Regions from separate parts of the Rhodoferax mekongensis genome, predicted to be linked through region 2. Evidence: predicted binding sites of a transcription regulator. Region 2 holds the regulator's gene; each other region holds the start of a gene.
What was found. The regulator FNR, encoded in region 2, switches genes on or off when oxygen is low (the NO sensors DNR and NnrR bind a similar motif). The targets are predictions, from matches to a motif close to TTGATNNNNATCAA.

Region 1: the regulator FNR is predicted to act here: its motif matches at 1,137-1,150, upstream of clpB (ATP-dependent chaperone ClpB).
Region 3: the regulator FNR is predicted to act here: its motif matches at 1,203-1,216, upstream of RAN89_RS04465 (potassium channel family protein).

Annotation. Positions count from the first base shown of each region.
Region 1 is NZ_CP132507.1:2,773,820-2,776,083, forward strand. Features, by position in the region: gene clpB (ATP-dependent chaperone ClpB) at 1-1,055, opposite strand, end outside; gene RAN89_RS13245 (hypothetical protein) at 1,216-1,815, shown strand; gene RAN89_RS13250 (molybdenum cofactor biosynthesis protein MoaE) at 1,836-2,264, opposite strand, start outside.
Region 2 is NZ_CP132507.1:2,162,392-2,164,655, forward strand. Features, by position in the region: gene RAN89_RS10450 (FixH family protein) at 1-218, shown strand, start outside; gene RAN89_RS10455 (hypothetical protein) at 241-477, shown strand; gene fnr (fumarate/nitrate reduction transcriptional regulator Fnr) at 493-1,212, opposite strand; gene hemN (oxygen-independent coproporphyrinogen III oxidase) at 1,409-2,264, shown strand, end outside.
Region 3 is NZ_CP132507.1:943,740-946,003, forward strand. Features, by position in the region: gene RAN89_RS04455 (bifunctional serine/threonine-protein kinase/universal stress protein) at 1-368, opposite strand, end outside; gene RAN89_RS04460 (metallophosphoesterase family protein) at 365-1,114, opposite strand; gene RAN89_RS04465 (potassium channel family protein) at 1,251-1,676, shown strand; gene RAN89_RS04470 (organic hydroperoxide resistance protein) at 1,739-2,167, opposite strand; gene RAN89_RS04475 (MarR family winged helix-turn-helix transcriptional regulator) at 2,218-2,264, opposite strand, start outside.

The DNA.
Region 1 (2,264 bases), 610 kb from region 2:
TTCAGGCCGCGCAGGATGGCGATGGTGGCTTCCACCGTGGGCTCACCGACCAGAATCTTCTGGAAACGGCGCTCCAGCGCGGCATCCTTCTCGATGTATTTGCGGTACTCGTCCAGCGTGGTGGCGCCCACGCAGTGCAGTTCGCCACGCGCCAGCGCGGGCTTGAGCATGTTGCCCGCGTCCATGGCGCCCTCGCCTTTACCGGCGCCCACCATGGTGTGCAGCTCGTCGATGAACACAATGGTTTGGCCTTCATCTTTGGCCAGGTCCTTGAGCACGTTCTTCAAGCGTTCTTCAAATTCGCCACGGAACTTGGCACCGGCCAAGAGCGCGGCCATATCCAGCGAAAGCACACGTTTGCCCTTGAGGCTGTCGGGCACCTCGCCCTCCACGATGCGCTGGGCCAGGCCTTCGACGATGGCCGTCTTGCCCACACCGGGCTCGCCGATCAGCACCGGGTTGTTTTTGGTGCGGCGCTGGAGCACCTGGATGGCGCGGCGGATTTCGTCGTCCCGGCCTATCACCGGGTCCAGCTTGCCCATGCGGGCGCGCTCGGTCAGGTCGATGCAGTATTTCTTGAGGGATTCGCGCTGGTCTTCGGCGTCCGAACTGTCCACCTTCTGGCCGCCACGCACGGCGTCAATGGCGGCCTCCAGGCTCTTGCGGGTCAGGCCGTTGGTGCGGGCCATTTGCCCAGCGTCGCCCTTGTGGTCGGCCACGGCCAGCAAAAACAGCTCGCCGGCAATGAACTGGTCGCCACGCTTGATGGCTTCTTTCTCAGCCGCCTGGAGCAGCGACACCATGTCGCGCCCCACGGTGACCTGCTCATGGCCTTGCACCTGCGGCAGGCGCTTGATAGCCGCCTCGGCCGAAGCCAGCAAGCCCGCTACGTTGACGCCGGCCCGGTTCATCAAGGCCTTGGGCGCGTCATCCGTGCGGATCATGGCGGCCAGCACGTGGACCGGCTCAATGAAGGCGTTGTCATGGGTGAGCGCCAACGTCTGGGCTTCGGCCAGCGCTTCCTGGAATTTGGTGGTGAGTTTGTCGATTCGCATGGTGTGACCCCCGTGTGTTCTGAGATTAACCCCCAGCTTGGGTCTGCGGGGGTGGTTTTCAAGCCTGCCCACGCCCAGACCTTGATCCAGCACAAATCCGAAGCTCAAAGCTGCACACATCCGATAATGGAGGCGCACCCTGTTTTCTCCAATTGCCTCCATGCAGATCCACCAATTCCAAGTCAGCTACGTGGCCGAGCACGACCGTATTTTGGTACGCATGAACTCGCCCGAGGGGGAAGAGCAACGCCTGTGGCTGACCCGCCGGATGCTGCGGGGCTTGTACCCGCACTTGGCAAAAACCTCCGAGCAACTGGCCCTGCCAAACCCCACGCCTGCGGGCCATGACGGGGCGGCGCAACATGCGGTGGACGTTTTCCAGCGGCAGGAATCCTTGCAACAGGCCGATTTCGATACGCCTTTTCAATCCCGGCAACCCCTGTTGAGTGACACCGACCAGCCCTTGCTGGTCACTACCGCGCACATCCAGTTGCAGGGCGCGGACATGCTTTCGGTGCGGTTTGAGGAAACACTGCCCGGAGCTGAAGAGTCACGCCAGCTGGAGATCAACATGGGCAGCGACACCCTGATTGCCCTGCTGCATGTGATCGGCCTGGCCCTGCGCAACAGCGACTGGGGAATTGACCCACCCAAAGGCTTGGAGCCCACCCTGCCCATCATCCAGGAGATCGAGACGGACGCTCAGCCCTCCGAGTGGGACGCTTTTGCCAACGCAGAGCCGCCCAAGTACCTGAACTGATACCCGGCCAGCCCCTCGGCTCAGGCGTTAGGCGCCGTGATACCCCAGCGGGCCAGGGCGTCGTCATCGCTCACGCGGGCGTCCACCCAGTGCGCGCCTTCAGGCGTGGTCTCTTTTTTCCAGAACGGCGCCTGGGTCTTGAGGTAATCCATGATGAATTCGCAGGCCTGAAAACTCTGCCCGCGATGGGCCGAGGTCACCGCAACCAGCACCACTCCCTCGGTGGGTTGCAACACCCCTACCCGGTGCACCACGCGGGCGCCGTAGATGTCGAAGCGGGCAAACGCCTCTTCCACCATGGCTTCGATGGATTTTTCGGTCATGCCGGGGTAATGCTCCAGCTCCAGGGTCTGCACCGAGCCGGCTGCACCGGGGGTGTTGCGGTCGCGCACGGTGCCGACAAAGCTGCACACCGCACCCACGCGCGGGTCGGCAGCTTGGAGCTGACT
Region 2 (2,264 bases):
GGCTGGTAGTCTCCGGTCCGCTCATCGTGGTGGTGGCGAGTTTCCTGACCTTCTACATTGCTGTGCGTGGCATGGACCCCATCGTTGATGAAAACTACTACCAGGCCGGCTTGGACATCAACAAGTCTTTGGCGGCCAAACCTGAGAGCCTGGCCCCGGCCATGCAGGCACGCAACCATGCAGCGACAGGGGTAGTGCCCAACACTGCACCGCGCTAAAGCGGATTTTCAGGAGCGATGTATGCCGACAGGTAAATGGATGGCAGTCGTCTGGCCCGCTTTTCTGGCGGCCGGCGTACTGGAGATCGTGGTGTTTGCATTCATTGACCCACACGATCTGCATTGGCACGATGGCGCGCTACCGCTTTCACGCCAAGGGATTTACACCTTGGCGTTCTTCGTTTTCTGGGGGGTGACGCTGGCCTCCAGCGCCTTGACCGCCTTGCTCAATATGAGCGCTGCCGAGGTCAACGATTAGGAGTTTGAGTCCCGCTCAGTTGCAGACCTTGGGGTTGACAATGTCCTTCAGGGCCTCTGTGTTCAAGATGCGCACATGGCGCTGCTTGACTTCCACAATGCCGTCTTCCACGAATTTGGAGAATGTACGGCTCACGGTCTCAAGCTTCAGACCCAAGTAGCTTCCAATCTCTTCGCGGGTCATCCGCAACACCAACTCGCTTTGCGAGAAGCCGCGGGCATGCAGGCGCTGAACCAGGTTCAGCAGAAACGCAGCCAGTCGCTCTTCGGCTCGCATGCTGCCCAGAAGCAGCATCACGCCGTTTTCACGCACGATTTCGCGGCTCATGATCTTGTGGACATGGCGCTGCAGCGAATTCACTTCCCGCGAGAGCTCTTCAATGCGGTCAAAGGGCATGACGCAAACCTCGGCGTCTTCTAGAGCCACGGCATCGCATGTGTGGTGGTCGTTCACGATGCCATCGAGCCCTACGATCTCACCGGCCATTTGGAAGCCGGTCACCTGGTCGCGGCCGTCTTCAGAAGCAACGCACGTTTTGAAGAAACCGGTGCGGATGGCAAACAGGCTGGTGAATTTTTCTCCGTTGCGGAAGAGGGTTGCTCCGCGTTTGACTTTGCGGCGGCTGGCTACCACATCGTCGATTTTGTCCAGCTCTGCAGCGCTCAACCCCAAGGGCATGCACAGTTCGCGCAGGTTGCAGTTGGAGCAAGCCACTTTGATGGTGTGGGGGTTCAATGCCGCAGTCGCAACCGGAGTGATTGCGATAGAAGCGTGGGCGTCGTGAGACTTGGCGTTAGGCATTGCGTGTTCAAGCATGGTGTTCCCCTGATGCAAGTCAATTATGGTCCCGGTCATCCTGAAACTCCTTGATGTAAATCAAGGAGTTTGGCGGGCGCTTCGGTCACAGTCTGTGCGCTAGCTTGGAGTATTCATGAACGCAGCCATTGCATCCGCACCCATATCAGAACAACTATTGACCCGGTTTGATGTCTCCGGGCCGCGTTACACCTCGTACCCGACGGCGGATCGCTTTGTCGAGGCTTTCAGTGCGGACGATTACACCCAAGCCTTGCAGCAACGCCGGTCCGGGGCTGCTGCGCTGGCCTTGCCCTTGTCTCTCTACGTGCACATCCCATTTTGCGAATCGCTGTGCTACTACTGCGCTTGCAACAAGATTATCACCAAGCACCACGACAAGGCAGCTACGTATTTGCGCTACCTGACCCGGGAAGTGGAGCTGCACACGAAACTGATGGGAACGGGACAGTCCGTCAGCCAGTTGCACTTGGGTGGGGGCAGCCCCACCTTCTTAAGCGACGCTGAACTGCGGGAACTCATGGCGATGCTGCGCCGCAACTTCAGCTTTGCCGCCGGCGGTGAATATTCCATAGAGGTGGATCCCCGCACGGTTGATGCATCGCGCCTGGATACCTTGGCCGAGCTTGGGTTCAACCGACTGAGCTTCGGCGTGCAAGACTTTGACCCCGCAGTGCAGAAGGCCGTGCACCGCGTGCAGCCTGCCGAGCAGGTATTTGCCTTGGTCGACGCGGCACGGGCCCGCGGATTTGAGTCCATTAATGTGGACCTGATTTACGGCTTGCCCCGTCAAAGCCCCGAGTCGTTTGACCGTACCCTGGCACAAGTGAATGCCTTGCGCCCTGACCGCATTGCCCTCTATGCCTATGCGCATCTGCCGGAGCGCTTCAAGCCCCAGCGGCGTATCGCCACAGTGGAGCTGCCCGGTGCCGCCTCCAAGGTGTCCATGTTGGCGCACTCACTGGCTTCCT
Region 3 (2,264 bases), 1.2 Mb from region 2:
GCTGCTCCGAGGCGGGTGATCTCCGCAATGTCCAGAGGTTGCGGGCCCTCCAGCCAGTGCTGCAGCGTGCGGCCGTGCACATATTCCATCACCAGGTAGGGCACGTGCAGAAGGTCGCCGGCCGCTACAAATCGGGGCGTGTGCGGCCCACTCAGGGCCTGCATGATCTGGCATTCCACCTCGAAGCTGACGATGTTTTCTGCGCCGTCGCCTGCAGTCATGCGGGGCACTTTCATCGCCATCTCAAAACCCGGACCCGGCCTGCCATCGGAATACACCACTTGGTAAATGTGGGCCATGCCGCCCGAGTGGAGGCAGGCCTCAATACGGAAGCCATCCAGTATTTCGCCGGGCTCCAGCAGTTTCACCGGCCTTCCTCCAAGCGCTGGGCGAAGAACTCAGGCAGCCCTGCGTGCCGTATGGCAGCGGCGGCTGCGTCATGGTCGTAGGGCACGCGGTGGTAGGTGAGTTGTTGGCGCTCGGTATCAAGCAAGGTGTACATGGCTTGCGGGTTGCCGTCGCGCGGCTGGCCGACTGAGCCCACAGTGCTCAACCACTGCCGGTGTTTGGGGACGGGCACCGCGACTCCGGCTTGCGGGGTGAACTTCATCAGTCCGTCCGTGCCCCGGTAGTACAGGCTTTGCAAGTGCACATGGCCACCGAACACGTACCGCACATCCGGGAAGGCACTGGCGGCATTCAGGCTCTCGGTGGCACTGCGCTCGTCGTACACATAGCGCCAGAGTTCGGGCGCCTCCACGCTGGCATGCACCAGTAGCACAGTGTCCATGTGGTGGGTGAGGGGCAGGGCGGCCATCCATTCCCGCTGGCTGTCGTTGAGTTGATGGTGTGTCCAGTCCGCGGTGCTGTCACCCAGCGTCTTGGCCACTGGGGGCGGATTGACGGCCATGTCGTCATGGTTGCCCTTGAGCACGATGGCACCTTCTTCGGTGAGCAGCATGATGCGCTCCACCACTTCGGCCGGTTGTGCGCCATAGCCCACCATGTCCCCCAGAAAGGCGAAGCGCTGCGTCTTTTGCGCACGCGCATGCGCCAGGCAGGCGTCCAGCGCCTGCAGGTTGCCGTGAATGTCGGACAACAAAGCCAATCTCATCCCGTCTCCATCTCTGTTCTTGTCATCATCGCTGCATCATGCCTTGCCGGGCTGACGGCAAGTTTGCAGAATGGAGGTGCTTGGCCAATTGATGCAGGTCAATGTCTGCCCTGCAGGGCGGCCTTACAGTGGTTTTATGCGCAAAGTCAAACTGCACAAACTCGTGATCGGTCGCCGTGGGCTCATCTATTCATTGGGCCTGTGCATGCTGATTCTGGGGTTGGGCGGTTTGGGCTTTTGGGCTTTGGAGCCCAGGGCGGAGACTTACAGCGATGGCCTGTGGCTGGCTTTCACGACCGCCGCCACGGTGGGCTACGGAGATATCGTGCCCAGTACGCATGCATCGCGCTTCTTTGCCGTGGTGGTGGTGCTCATGGGGCTGGCGGTGCTGTCCCTGGTGACTGCATCCGTGGCGGCCATGCTGGTGGAAGTGGAGGAGCGGGCGGTGGACAGTGAGTTGCTACGCGAGATCCACGCCTTGCGGCTGGAGGTGCGTCATTTGCGCGATGAAGTTCACACCCTGCGGGAAGAAGGCCCCAAAGAAAAAACCGGCACACCCTAAAGGGCATGCCGGCGTGTGGGCAGGAGCGCAAGGGCGCCAAGACGCCGCTGCGAACCTTCCTCTTAGACCACGGTGATCTTCACTTCGATGTTGCCGCGGGTGGCGTTGGAATACGGGCACACCTCGTGAGCCTTGGCAACCAGGGCTTCTGCAGCAGCTTTGTCCATGCCGGGGATGCTGACTTCCAGCGCCACTTCAATGCCGAAGCCCTGGGGAATCTGGCCGATGCCCACCGACGCGTTGATGCTGGTGTCCGCAGGCAGGGCGATCTTCTGGGTGCCAGCCACAAACTTCATGGCGCCGATGAAGCAAGCGCTGTAGCCAGAGGCGAACAATTGTTCAGGGTTCACGCCGCCGCCGGGGCCGCCCATTTCCTTGGGGACAGCCAATTTCAGGTCCAACAGGCCGTCAGAGGTGCGGGTTGTGCCGTCACGGCCACCGGTGGACTTGGCGTGGGCGGTGTAGAGAACTTTGTCGATCTTGTTGACCATGGTGTTTTCCTTTGAAAAAACTGCGTCTGCAGCGGTGGGGTGGGTAAAACTTAGTGGTGTGCGGCGCTTATCTGGTCGCGCAAGTTTCGGATTTGGC